4 regions of the Streptomyces vinaceus genome follow, and region 1 is predicted to be linked to each of the others. Evidence: riboswitches for the same ligand, from Rfam matches in the RefSeq annotation. Region 1 holds a riboswitch; each other region holds the start of a gene.
What was found. A riboswitch is a leader RNA that binds a small molecule or an ion and turns the genes downstream of it on or off. The one in region 1 is predicted to bind cobalamin.

Region 1 (3,327 bases):
GACCACCGGGAACCGGGCGGCCCGCGCGATGCCCATGTTCACGATGTCGGTCCGGCGCAGGTTGATCTCGGCCGGACTGCCGGCCCCCTCACAGATCACGGCGTCATACGTGCCCCGCAGCTGCTCCAGGCAGTCCGTGACGACGCCGAGCAACTGCTCCTGGCGCCCCCCGTGGTAGCCGCGCGCACTCATCTCGCCCACCGGCTTGCCCAGCAGCACCACCTGGCTGCTGCGGTCGCTGCCGGGCTTGAGCAGCACCGGGTTCATCAGCGCCGTCGGCTCCACGCGGGCCGCCTGCGCCTGCATCGCCTGCGCGCGCCCGATCTCGGCGCCCTCGCGCGTCACGAACGAGTTCAGCGACATGTTCTGCGCCTTGAACGGCGCCACCTTCACGCCCTGCCGGGCCAGCCAGCGGCAGATGCCCGCCGTGACCACGCTCTTGCCCGCGTCCGATGTGGTGCCGGCGACGAGAAGTCCCCCGCCGAGCTGCTTCGCGCCGCTCATCCGCGCCCCTTCCGTATGCCGTACGAGACCGCACAGCGCAGTGCCACGCACGCCCCCAGCGCCAGCCACGTCACCTGACGGGACAGCCGTACCGCGCGTTCGATGTCGGCGGCCTCCACCGGCCGCCCCTCCTCGCCGTTCAGCACGGCCCGGTGCTCGATGCGCCCGCCGTACGAAAGGGTCCCGCCCAGCCGCACCCCGAGCGCCCCGGCGAAGGAGGCCTCCACGGGCCCGGCGTTCGGGCTCGGGTGTGCGGCGGCGTCCGCGCGCCAGGCGCGTACGGCTCCCCGCCGGTCGGGCCCGGCCGCCGCGGCGGCCAGCGCGGTCAGCCGGGCGCCCGGCCAGCCCATGAGGTCGTCGAGCCGGGCCGAGGCCCAGCCGTAGCGCAGGTGGCGCGGGGACTTGTGGCCGACCATCGCGTCCAGGGTGTTCACGGCGCGGAACGCCAGCAGCCCCGGGACACCGGCCGCGGCGCCCCACACCAGGGCGCCGACCACCGCGTCGGAGGTGTTCTCGGCGACCGACTCCACGACGGCGCGGGCCATCTGCTGCCCGTCCAGGGCCTGCGGATCGCGCCCGCACAGGTGCGGCAGCCGCTCCCGGGCCACCTCGGCGTCCCCGGCGGCGAGCGCGCCGCCGATGGCGCGGGCCTCCCGGCCCAGCGAGGTGCCGCCGACGACGGCCCAGGTGGCCACCGCGGTCAGGGCGATACGGGTGGCCGCGGGCCGGGAGCGCACGGCGCGGGCGCCCAGCGCGCCGACGGCTGCCGCGCCCCCGGCGCATATGAGGGTGTGCAGAACGCCCCGTGCGCGGTCGTCGCGCCACAGGGCGCGCTCGACGGCGGTGGCGGCTCGTCCGAAGGCGGCCACGGGGTGCCCCCGGCGCGGATCACCGAGGATCCGGTCGCCGATCAGGCCCGCCGTGGCGCCGTACGCGAAGACGCGGTCGGCACGCATGGTGCAGGTATGTCCTCACTCAGGGTCCGCGCCCTGGTTCGACGTGTCCGGCGGTGGGAGTTCCTGGCTCCCGGGGCGCACGCGCCGCGTGCTCCCCGGTGACAGTGGCGGGACCGCGCCGGATTCGCACCGGACTTCCTCTCCATGCCGCCGTATTGGCTCGGGCAGTCCACCACGCACCGAGAAGGCCCGTCAACTCGCCGTTGACCTGCGGCGGTGCAGGTCAGGGAGGCGGGTCGCGGGCGCACGAAAGCTCCCCCCGGGAATCCCGGAGGGAGCTTCGGCACGCCGTGGACCGGTCGGTCGGACCGGGTCAGCTGACGATCAGGTAGATCCCGTACCCCACGGCCGCCGCGACGAGCGCGAAGCAGGCGTACGCGCCGCTGCGGGCGAGGGTGGCGGCGCCGCCCTGCTCGGTGGCGGTCTCGTGCTTGGAGAGGCCCACCAGACCCAGGGTGAACAGGGCCACGAGGGCGACGGTGGCGGAGAGGCTGACCCCGAAGACGGAGCCGAGTGCTGCCCAGTCGATCTTCATACTGCGGATTCCTCTGTCGTTCTCGGGGTCAGACCGCGGCGGCGGGGGCCGCCGGCGTGGTCGGTGCGGCCGCCGGGATGGTGGCCTTCAGCGCCTCGTCCGTGACCGCGGCGGTCGTACCGGCGGCGGCCTCGGCGGCCACCGTCGGCGGGACGGTGACGGCGGCCATGGCCGTGGTGACGACGCCCGGCTCCTCGGCCGCGGCCGGCTGCACCTCGTTGACGTTGCTGTGGTCGACGACCTGGCGGCGCGAGATGAGCCAGATGGCGACGCAGGAGGCGACCAGGAAGAGCGCGACGGCGGCGACACCGACGTCACCGGTGCGCATGACCAGCTCGGCACCGGAGGCGACGACGGCGGCGGCCGGCAGGGTCAGGCCCCAGGCGATGAACATGCGGCTGGCGGTGGACCAGCGGACCACGCCTCCCTTGCGGCCGAGGCCCGCACCCATGACGGCGCCGGAGCACGCGTGGGTGGTGGAGAGGGAGAAGCCGAGGGTGGAGGAGGCCAGGATGACGCTCGCGGCCGAGGTCTGGGCGGCGAAGCCCTGCTGCGGCTGCAGGTCGGTCAGGCCGCTGCCCATGGTGCGGATGATGCGCCAGCCGCCCAGGTAGGTGCCCATGGCGATCGCCATGCCGGCGGAGACGATGACCCAGACCGGCGGGTTGGAGCCGGGCGCGAGCGCGCCGCCGGCGACCAGCGCCAGGGTGATGATGCCCATCGTCTTCTGCGCGTCGTTGGTGCCGTGCGCGAGGGAGACGAGACCCGCCGAGGCGATCTGACCGGCCTTGTAGCCCTTGGCGGAGGTCTTCTTGCCGACGTTCCCGCCCAGCTTGTACGTGACCTTGGCGGCCAGCATCGCGGCCACACCGGCCACGATCGGCGCGGCGATCGCGGGCAGCAGCACCTTGGTGACGAGCGTGCCGCCGTTGACGGCGCCGAGGCCCGCGGAGGCGACGGCCGCGCCGACCAGGCCGCCCATCAGGGCGTGCGAGGAGCTGGAGGGGAGTCCGACCAGCCAGGTGACGAGGTTCCAGAGGATCGCGCCGACCAGGGCGGCGAAGATCACTTCTGGCTGGATGCCCTCTTCGTTGACCAGGCCCTTGGAGATCGTCTTGGCGACCTCCACGGACATGAACGCGCCGACGAGGTTGAGCACGGCGGACATGGCCACCGCCGTCTTGGGCTTGAGGGCGCCGGTCGAGATGGTGGTCGCCATCGCGTTGGCTGTGTCGTGGAAACCGTTCGTGAAGTCGAACACGAGAGCGGTGATGATCACGATCCCGAGGAGAAGCGTTATGTGCTCCATTTACCCAGGCTTCTGTTTGACGT
Region 2 (3,327 bases), 3.0 Mb from region 1:
GAGGAACGGCGTACGGGCCGCCGCCATGTCGATCAGACCGCGCTGCGGGATCTCCCACGCCGTGCGGTACAACTCGCGCACCTCGGCCGGGATCCAGCCGAAGCCCTGCACCGAGCCGCTGGACTCGCGCAGCGCCTCGCGGGTCTGCGCGTCCCACACGCCGAGGTTCTTCAGCTCCTCCACCAGGTACGCGTTGACCTGGAGGAACTCGCCGCTCAGCGTCTCGCGCTTGAACAGGTTGGAGACCTGCGGCTCGATGCACTCGTACACACCGGCGATCGAGGCGATCGTCGCCGTCGGGGCGATGGCCAGGAGCAGGGAGTTGCGCATGCCGGACTTCGCGATCCGGGCGCGCAGGGCGTCCCAGCGCTCGGGCCAGTTGAGCTCGACGTCGAAGTGGTCGGGGTGCAGGACGCCGCGGGCGGTGCGGGTCTGCTCCCAGGCCGGCAGGGGGCCGCTGCGCTCGGCGAGGTCGCAGGAGGCCTCGTACGCGGCCAGCATGATGCGCTCGGAGAGCTTGGTGGACAGGGCCTTCGCCTCGGGGGAGTCGAAGGGCATCCTCAGCTTGAAGAAGACGTCCTGGAGGCCCATCGCGCCCAGGCCCACCGGCCGCCAGCGGGCGTTGGAGCGGCCCGCCTGCTCGGTCGGGTAGAAGTTGATGTCCACGACGCGGTCGAGGAAGGTGACCGCGGTGCGGACGGTCTCGTCCAGGCGCTCCCAGTCGATCTCCCCGTCCACCACGAACGCGCCCATGTTGACCGAGCCGAGGTTGCAGACGGCGGTCTCGCCGTCGTTGGTGACCTCGATGATCTCGGTGCAGAGGTTGGAGGAGTGGACGACCGTGCCCGGCTCGGCGGTCTGGTTCGCCGTGCGGTTGGAGGCGTCCTTGAAGGTCATCCAGCCCTGGCCGGTCTGCGCGAGGGTGCGCATCATCCGGCCGTACAGGTCGCGGGCGGGCATGGTCTTGCGGGCCAGGCCCTCGGCCTCGGCCTTGCGGTACGCGGCGTCGAACTCGTCGCCCCACAGGTCGACCAGCTCGGGCACGTCGGCCGGGGAGAACAGCGACCAGTCGGCGTCGGCGTTCACGCGGCGCATGAACTCGTCCGGCACCCAGTGGGCGAGGTTCAGGTTGTGCGTACGGCGCTGGTCCTCGCCCGTGTTGTCGCGGAGCTCCAGGAACTCCTCGATGTCCGCGTGCCAGGTCTCCAGGTAGACGGCGGCGGCGCCCTTGCGGCGACCGCCCTGGTTCACTGCGGCGACGGAGGCGTCGAGGGTCTTCAGGAACGGCACGATGCCGTTGGAGTGGCCGTTCGTACCGCGGATCAGCGAACCGCGGGCGCGGATGCGCGAGTACGAGAGGCCGATGCCGCCGGCGTGCTTGGAGAGGCGCGCGACCTGGTGGTAGCGGTCGTAGATCGAGTCGAGCTCGTCCAGCGGGGAGTCCAGCAGGTAGCAGGAGGACATCTGCGGGTGCCGGGTGCCGGAGTTGAAGAGCGTGGGCGAGGACGGCAGGTAGTCCAGGCGGCTCATCAGCCGGTAGAGCGAGGCGACTTCCTCGACGGCCTGGACGGTGTCGTTCTCCGCGAGGCCGCACGCCACGCGCAGCATGAAGTGCTGCGGGGTCTCGACCACCTGGCGGGTGATCGGGTGGCGCAGCAGGTAGCGGCTGTGCAGGGTGCGCAGGCCGAAGAAGCCGAAGCGGTCGTCGGCGCCCTCGGCGAGCGTGTGCTCGACCAGCGCGTCGAGGCGGCTCGCGTGCAGCGCCACGAACTCGGCGGTGCGGTCCGCGATCAGGCCCTCGCGGTGGCCGACCGCGACGGAGGCGGAGAAGGAGGTGGCCCCCTGGCCCGCGGCTTCCTCGGCGACGGCCAGCGTCAGCAGCCGGGCGGCGAGCCGGGAGTACGCCGGGTCCTCGGAGATCAGACCGGCGGCGGCCTCCGTGGCCAGAGCGCGCAGTTCCGCCTCGTCGGCGGCGGCGCTGCGCCCGCGGAGCGCGGCGGCGGCGACCCGGCCCGGGTCGGTGTCGGGGAGGTCGGCCGTCAGCTCGGTGAGGGTACGCAGCAGCGCGGCCCCAGGTCCCCCGGTCTCGATTCCGGTGTCGGACGGGTCGGACTCGGCGCGCGGTGCGGAAGGCGCGATGGTCACGGGGGGAGCTCTCCCTCGCTCGGCTCCGGGACACCTGCGGCGCGGGTTCGAGCGGGCGCGCGCGGGCATGACGGGGCAGCACCGCGCGGCGTCCACCGGCCCAACCGCGAGGCCCGGACGTATCGACACCCGGTTCGGTCGAGCCGGGCGCACTGTCGGCAGGTCATCGGACTTGCGGTGACACCAATGGGTGTACTTCATACCGTTGCGGGACAGTTCCGGATTCGCACCGGATTCCCCTGCGACGACAGCGAGCACGAGCATACATGTGGGGGCCGCTTCCTGTGCGACCCCCTAGATGTTGTGTCGGCGTGGCTACAGTTCGAGACCGTACGTGAGCAGAGGGAGGTCGGGAACGGGCTCCCAGTCCCGTTCCGGCGTCCGCACGAAGCCGAGCCGTTCGTAGATCCGGTGCGCGCCGACCATGTCCCGCGTGGTCGACAGGACGAGGCGCCGTACGCCCTCGACGGCGCGGGCTCGGTCGATGCAGGCCCGTACGAGGGCCTCCCCGGCGCCCCGCCCGCGGCCCTCCCGGGCGACGGCCAGCATCCGGAACTCGGCCTCGCCGGGCCCGGCGATGTCGCACAGCCGGCTCCCGGGCGCGGCGAAGGCCACGCCGCCGAGGAGCCGGCCGTCGCCCGTCGCGGCGACGAGTATGACCCCGTCGGCGGCGCGCCCCGCCACATCGCGCAGCCGCGCGAGGTACGGGTCGTCCTCGCCGAACGTCAGCAGCCCGTCCCCGAGGTAGGCCTGCGCGGTGAGGTCCCCGAGCGCCTCGTACTCCGCCGCCAGCGCTTCCCTGATCACGATGTCCATGCGGTCGAGTGTGCCGGACGGCTGTCGGTGCCCGGCGCTATCGTCGGTGACAGCACCGTCGAGAAGGGCGAGCGAGGCATGACCGTGATGACAGATCGGCCCCAGATGCTGACCGAAGAGTTCGAGACCGTGGCGCGGATAGCCGCCAGAGAGGTCGAAGGGCTGCGGTTCGAGTTCATCAACGGGAAGCTGGGGGTCAAGGCGGTGCCGGACGGGGACCACGGGACGATCATTGTGTGGTTGTCGCGCATGTGCATGCAGTCGCGGCCGGACCTGTGGTTCTACGCTGAGCAGGGGATCAAGGTCCAGCGGTATCGCAATGGCCGCGCTCGGCCCGATGGCGTCCTGGTGTTGACCGCCTCTCTC
Region 3 (3,327 bases), 5.3 Mb from region 1:
CGTCAAAGTGTGATCGCCTCTCGGTCCCATTCTGACGGGGCACGGTCATGATGGGCTGATGAGTCGATACACAGAGGTCATCGTCCTGGCGCGACGGGCCGAAGAGGTCATGGAACCCCTCACTCGCCCCAGCGACAGCCGGGATTGGCACCAGTGCTTCACACCGGTGGATGACCATATGTTCGCCGGGCTGCGCACGCCGTCCGAAGAGTGTTACGCGTGGGTTGTTCAGTTCATCCGCCACAACTGGCGTGGGTTGCTGAGCCACCTGGAGTCTCTGGCATGGCCGGATCCGCACTCCGTTCAAGTCCTCGTTCGTGACGAGGAGGACGACTGCTTCGGCCTATGGATGATCTATGACGGCAAACTGGTCGAAGTGCCGCTGCCGCGCACCGAACGAGAGCCGTTCTCAGCGTCCGTTACCGGAGTCCTTTCTCGGACTGACCGTCGCGCCGGAGAGCCCCTGTAAGAAGTGACTTCAACGTGTCACGCCCACATCAGGAGCGAGGCGAGGGAGACGGCTGCTTGGTGGGACTCGGCGGTCTTGTCGTATCGGGTGGCTATCCCGCGCCATTGCTTCAAGCGGTTGAAGCACCGTTCCACGACCTTGCGGTGCTTGTAGACCTCCTTGTCGAAGGCCGGAGGTGGGCCGCCGAGGCTTCCTTTCCGGGCCCGGTTGCGCACCTGGTCGGCACGCTCAGGGATGGTGTGCCTGATGCCGCGGCGCCGCAGCCAGGTGCGGATCGCCTTGGAGCTATAGCCCCTGTCGCCGATGACGCGATCGGGTCTGCTCCGGGGCCGGCCCGGTCCGAGGCGGGGCACCTGGATGGCGTCCATCACCGCGGTGAACCGGGTGCAGTCGTTGGTGTTCCCGCCCGTCAGGACGAATGCGAGCGGGCGGCCGGTCGCGTCGCAGGCGAGGTGGACCTTGCTGGTCAGGCCGCCCCGGGACCGGCCGAGGGCCGGGTTTTGGTGCCCCCTTTTCGGGCCCCGGCGGCGTGCTGGTGGGCGCGGACGATGGTGGAATCGACCGACACCAGCCAGTCGATGTCACCCGCCGCGTCCGCGTTCGCCTGCGCGGCCCGCAGCATCCGGTCGAACGTGCCGTCCGCCGCCCAGCGCCGGAAGCGGGTGTGGAGGCTGGCCCACGGGCCGTACCGCTCGGGCACGTCCCGCCAGGGGACACCGGTGCGGAACTTCCATACGATCCCGTTGAGGACCATCCGGTCGTCCTGCCGGGGCCGCCCCAGCGCAGGCCGGGGCAGCAAGGGACGTATGAGCTCCCACTCGGCATCGGACAGTTCATGGCGGCATATCATCACTCCATGATCCACAACCCAAGATCACTTTGACGACAGGCTCTAGAAGGACGTCCAGGTGAAGGACACCTGATCGCCGGCGCTCAGCTTGAACTGGCAGCCGCCGACCGGGGTGGGGGTGCCGTTGACGGCGATGCTCCAGTAGGCGGAGCCGCCGCCGCTGACGTTCTTTATGGTGTCGACGGAGTAGTCGTCGAAGGACGCGTACCAGGTGCCGTCCCAGGTGAAGCCCTTCTTGTGGGCGGCGTCGTCGAGGGCCGCGGTCGGGGTGGGGACCTTGGACGGGTGGGCGCCGCCGTTGGTGCCGTCGCACTGGTGGGTGCCGCCGGTCACGGTGGTGACGTCGTGGCCCTTGGTCTTGACCTTGCCCTTGAACAGCAGCCCGTCGGGGCCCTGGACGGTCACGTCCACCTTGACCGCCGCGTTCGTGTCCGGCTTGGACTTCGCCTCGGCCGCGGCCGGAGCGGTGGCGAGGGCGAGACCGAGGGCGGCCGTGGTGATCACGGAGCGGCGGACGAGGATCTGGCGCATGGAGAGCCTTCCTGGTGGGATCTTCGGGTCTGCCGGCGCGAACCCTTCGACCCCCACCCGCGCACACCCCGTGCGCACGCCCTGGAGGGGAGCGCACCCGGGTGCCGGGTCAGGCTGGGGCTTCGGACTGCAGACCGTGACAGTGGGAAGCGGTGCACATCCCACCCCGGGTTCTCCGACTCACGGCGCACCGGGCGCCGTTCACGGTTGCAGGTCAGCGCCGGATTCCCACCGGCTTCCCCCAGTTGTGCATGCATTCGGTTGTGTGCTCCGGCCGCGGTGGGCCGGAGCAGAACGCATCGTACGGGCCGAAGAGCAGTGCGTGGAAGCGTACTTCGGCACGCACCGCCCGCGCGTCAGGGGGTCAGTCGCCGGCCGTGAGTTCCGCGCGGACCTCATGCGCGGCCGCGACGAGATGTTCCAGGGAGGCGCGGGTCTCGGTCCAGCCGCGGGTCTTGAGGCCGCAGTCCGGGTTGACCCAGAGCCGTTCGGCGGGGATGGCCCGGAGCCCCCTCCGCAGCAGCGCGGCCGCCTCCTCGGTGCTCGGAACGCGCGGGGAGTGGATGTCCCAGACACCGGGGCCGGCCTCGCGGGGGTAGCCGTGCGCGGCCAGTTCGCCGGCGACCTGCATGTGGGAGCGGGCGGCCTCCAGGCTGATCACGTCGGCGTCGAGGTCGTCGATGGCCTGGACGATATCGCCGAACTCCGCGTAGCACATGTGCGTGTGGATCTGGGTGTCCGGCCGGACGCCGCCGGTGGTGAGGCGGAAGGACTCGGTGGCCCACGCGAGGTACTCGGCGTGGTCGGCCGCGCGCAGCGGCAGGGTCTCCCGCAGGGCGGGTTCGTCGACCTGGATCACCGAGGTCCCGGCGGCTTCGAGGTCGTCGACCTCGTCGCGCAGGGCGAGGGCGACCTGCCGCGCGGTCTCGCCGAGCGGCTGGTCGTCGCGTACGAAGGACCAGGCGAGCATCGTGACCGGGCCGGTCAGCATGGCCTTGACCGGCCTGGACGTCTGGGACTGGGCGTACGTGGTCCAGCGGACGGTCATCGGCTCCGGGCGGGAGATGTCCCCGGCCAGGACCGGCGGCCGGACGTAGCGGGTGCCGTACGACTGCACCCAGCCGTGCTGCGTGGCGAGGTAGCCGGTGAGCTGCTCGGCGAAGTACTGCACCATGTCGTTGCGTTCGGGCTCGCCGTGCACCAGGACGTCCAGACCGGCCTTCTCCTGGAAGGAGAGCACCTCGCGGATCTCGTCCTTGATCCGCTCCTCGTAGCCGGCGGTGCCGATGCGGCCGGCCCGCAGGTCGGCGCGCGCGGTGCGCAGCTCGTTCGTCTGGGGGAAGGAGCCGATGGTCGTGGTGGGCAGCAACGGCAGCCCGAGGAGGGCGCGCTGGGCCGCGGTGCGCTGCGCGTAGGGCTGCGAGCGCCGCCCGTCGGCATCGGTGATCGCGGCGGTACGGGCGCGGACGGCGGGGTC
Region 4 (3,327 bases), 3.3 Mb from region 1:
CACACCCCCGGCGGCCGGCCAACCGCCTTGGACCGCAGCCTTTTTGTGTACGGGAGGACTTCATCATGGCAAGCAACCGCAGCATCCGCGTCCTGGCGGCTGTCGCAGCGCTCCCCTTCGCCGTCGCGCTCTTCACGGGCACGGCCCAGGCCGACAACGGTGCCGGTGCGGGCGTCTCGTCCAACGCCGCCGTCGGCGAGATCCTCGGCAGCGGTATCGCCGGCAGCAACCTCGGCAACTCCTCCACCACCCAGCAGGTCGCCACGGGCTCCGGGGCGTCCAACCAGAACGACGGCGCCCAGGCCAACGGCGCCGGCTACACGGCCATCGGTCAGGCCAACGGCTCGTTCGTCTTCCACCCCGTCCCGTAACGGACCGGTGACGCGGCGGCCCGCCCTCCCCCCGGAGGGCGGGCCCCTTCGCGTTCCCGGCCCCGTTCCTGTGCGAAGACGGGCCCAGCGGCCCCCGGGGTCGGGACCTTCGGCCCGCGGGGGCGGCCGGGGGGTGGGCTAGCTTGCCCGAGAGGGGCCGCGAGCGCCCCGGGCGGGGCACGACAGAGAGGCGCAGCGCATGGACGGCATCGAGTACCGCGTCCTCCCCCTCCGGCTGGAGGCCTCCCCCGAGCCCGTGCCGGTGTCCGGGGCCTTCACGTACCGCCGCGACCGGCCCTACGAGCTGGCGCTCGACTTCCGCGGCGCCGGGACGCACCTGGCGCGCTGGGTGTTCTCCCGGGACCTGCTGCTCGACGGGGAGACCTGCGTGACGGGCGAGGGCGACGTCCGGGTGTGGCCGCGCTGGCAGGGCGGGGAGCCGCGGGTCTTCCTCGCCTTCAGCAACGGCGCGCAGAGCTGCGTGGTGTCCGCCCGGGCGAAGGACGTGCGGGTGCTGTGCCGGCGGCTGGTCGCCCTGGTGCCGCGCGGCGAAGAGCGGCGGCACTACGACCTGGACGCCCAGCTGAGCACCCTGCTGCCCCGATAAATGACGTTTCCATAAGATCCGTTGAGTTGGGCCCGGTTTGGGTGCAACCATGAGCGTCCGGCCCGCGCCGCTCGTCGTGAACGCCCGCTGGGGCGAGCGCCGCCTTCGCCTCGACGCCGGCGGTCCGCTCCTCCACCCTGCACGCGCCCGAGCGGCTCGTGCTGGACGTCGCGCACCGCGACGAGTGCCGGTGAGACCGCGCCGAGCGCCCCGCGCCTGCCGGCGGGCGTTCGGGCCGGGTTGGTGCAGGTCCGTCCCTCCGACTAGGGTCAGCTGGCCTTGGTGTACGGGAAACCGGTGGGAAACCGGTGCGGCCCTCGCCACTGTGAACGGGAAGTCCGGCTCCACTCCTTAGGGAAGCCACTGGGCGGCGCGGGAGGTTCCGCACCGCCCGGGAAGGCGGGGTCAGGGCATCAGCACCCGTGAGCCAGGAGACCGGCCGGGGCGCGTTGTCCATCCACGAGGTGCTGGAGAGGTCTCCCCACTCATGCATATAGCCGAGGGGTTCCTGCCCCCTTTGCACGCGGTCGCCTGGGGCGCCGCGTCCGCTCCGTTCGTCGTCCACGGTGTCCGCGCCCTCTCCCGCGAGGTGAAGGCGAACCCGGAGAGCACGCTGCTGCTCGGGGCGTCCGGAGCGTTCACGTTCGTCCTGTCCGCCCTCAAGATCCCGTCCGTGACGGGCAGTTGTTCGCACCCCACCGGGACCGGGCTCGGAGCGATCCTGTTCCGGCCGCCCATCATGGCGGTGCTCGGCACGATCACCCTGCTCTTCCAGGCGCTGCTGCTGGCGCACGGCGGGCTGACCACCCTCGGCGCGAACGTGTTCTCGATGGCGATCGCCGGGCCGTGGGCCGGGTACGGGGTGTACCTGCTGCTGAAGCGCTTCGACGTGCCGCTGATGGTGACCGTATTCTTCGGCGCGTTCTTCGCCGACCTGGTGACCTACTGCGTGACGTCCGTGCAGCTGGCGCTGGCCTTCCCGGACCCCGGCACCGGGTTCCCGGGCGCGCTCGCGAAGTTCGGCGGCATCTTCGCGGTGACGCAGATCCCGCTCGCGGTGAGCGAGGGGCTGCTGACGGTTCTCGTGATGCGGCTGCTGATGCAGTCGAGCAAGTCGGACCTGGTCCGGCTGGGCGTCGCGAAGTTCACCGGTCGCAGCGAGCAGAAGGCGGCCGTGTGATGGGCATGAGCCGGAACGCGAAGATCAACGGCCTGCTGCTGCTCCTGGTGGCGGCGCTGGCCGTGCTGCCGATCGCGCTGGGGATGGGCGAGGGCAAGGAGGAGCCGTTCGCGGGCGCCGACGCGCAGGCGGAGTCGGCGATCACGGAGCTGAAGCCCGACTACGAGCCGTGGTTCTCGCCGCTGTACGAACCCCCGTCCGGGGAGGTCGAGTCGGCCCTGTTCGCCCTCCAGGCGGCCCTGGGCGCGGGTGTGCTCGCGTACTACTTCGGCGTCCGCAAGGGACGCCGCCAGGCGACCGCGGCGGCCGCGGCCCGGCCGGACGCCTCCGCGGACCGGCCCGACACCGCCGCCTCGGAGTCGTAGGCGGTGCTGCCGATCGACGTGGCGGCGCACGCGAGCCGGTGGCGGCGCCGGCATCCCCTGGAAAAGGCCCTGCTGGGGCTCGGCCTGACGGTCAGCGCCGTATGCCTGCCGCCCTGGCCCGGCGGTCCGCTGGTCGCCGCCGCCACGCTCGCCGTGCTGCTCGGCCCGGCCGGCGTGGCCGGGCGGCAGCTGTGGCGGGCCTTCCGGATCCCGCTGGGCTTCTGCTTCACCGGCGCGCTCCCACTGCTGGTGGCCGTCGGCGGCCCCGGCGGGTTCGTCTCGCTCGCGCCCGACGGCCCCCGGCACGCCGCCGAGCTGCTGCTGCGGACCTCGGCGGCCTCCCTCGGCGTGCTGCTCTTCGCCTTCACCACGCCCGTCTCGGACGTGCTGCCCCGGCTGGTCCGGGCCGGGGTCCCGGCGCCGGTGGTGGACGTGGCCCTGGTCATGTACCGCATCGGCTTCCTGCTGCTGGACTCGATGACCCAGGTCCGGCGCGCCCAGGCGGCCCGGCTGGGCCAGTCCGGGCGGGCGGCGGTGTGGCGTTCGCTGGCCGGGCTCGCCGCGACGTCCTTCGTACGGGCCTTCGATCGCGCGGCGCGGCTCCAGGAGGGCCTGGCCGGGCGCGGATACGACGGCGCGCTGCGGGTCCTCGTACCCGAGGCGGCCCTGTCCTGGCGGTTCCTGGCGGCGTCGGGGGCGCTGCTGGCCGCCCTGATCACCCTGACCCTCACCCTGAAGGGGCTCTACCTGTGAACCCGTTGGTGGAACTGGCCGGCGCCGGTTACGCGTACGAGGACGGCCCGG

Region 2: linked by a shared signal. The riboswitch ahead of CP980_RS11460 (ribonucleoside-diphosphate reductase subunit alpha) and the one ahead of CP980_RS25450 (cobalamin biosynthesis protein) in region 1 are both predicted to bind cobalamin.
Region 3: linked by a shared signal. The riboswitch ahead of CP980_RS01495 (DUF4430 domain-containing protein) and the one ahead of CP980_RS25450 (cobalamin biosynthesis protein) in region 1 are both predicted to bind cobalamin.
Region 4: linked by a shared signal. The riboswitch ahead of CP980_RS10115 (energy-coupling factor ABC transporter permease) and the one ahead of CP980_RS25450 (cobalamin biosynthesis protein) in region 1 are both predicted to bind cobalamin.

The regions. Positions count from the first base shown of each region.
Region 1 covers NZ_CP023692.1:5,644,352-5,647,678, forward strand. The annotation lists gene CP980_RS25445 (cobyric acid synthase) at 1-504, opposite strand, end outside; gene CP980_RS25450 (cobalamin biosynthesis protein) at 501-1,460, opposite strand; cobalamin riboswitch at 1,499-1,649, opposite strand; gene CP980_RS25455 (hypothetical protein) at 1,774-1,995, opposite strand; gene CP980_RS25460 (inorganic phosphate transporter) at 2,024-3,304, opposite strand.
Region 2 covers NZ_CP023692.1:2,621,924-2,625,250, reverse strand. The annotation lists gene CP980_RS11460 (ribonucleoside-diphosphate reductase subunit alpha) at 1-2,145, opposite strand, end outside; cobalamin riboswitch at 2,286-2,409, opposite strand; gene CP980_RS11455 (GNAT family N-acetyltransferase) at 2,461-2,961, opposite strand; gene CP980_RS11450 (Uma2 family endonuclease) at 3,040-3,327, shown strand, end outside.
Region 3 covers NZ_CP023692.1:322,276-325,602, reverse strand. The annotation lists gene CP980_RS01505 (hypothetical protein) at 59-469, shown strand; one part of gene CP980_RS01500 (IS5 family transposase) at 487-980, opposite strand; one part of gene CP980_RS01500 (IS5 family transposase) at 980-1,319, opposite strand; gene CP980_RS01495 (DUF4430 domain-containing protein) at 1,362-1,850, opposite strand; cobalamin riboswitch at 1,999-2,147, opposite strand; gene metE (5-methyltetrahydropteroyltriglutamate--homocysteine S-methyltransferase) at 2,215-3,327, opposite strand, start outside.
Region 4 covers NZ_CP023692.1:2,331,382-2,334,708, forward strand. The annotation lists gene CP980_RS10105 (hypothetical protein) at 66-371, shown strand; gene CP980_RS10110 (SsgA family sporulation/cell division regulator) at 571-978, shown strand; cobalamin riboswitch at 1,242-1,436, shown strand; gene CP980_RS10115 (energy-coupling factor ABC transporter permease) at 1,466-2,158, shown strand; gene CP980_RS10120 (energy-coupling factor ABC transporter substrate-binding protein) at 2,164-2,523, shown strand; gene cbiQ (cobalt ECF transporter T component CbiQ) at 2,527-3,276, shown strand; gene CP980_RS10130 (energy-coupling factor ABC transporter ATP-binding protein) at 3,273-3,327, shown strand, end outside.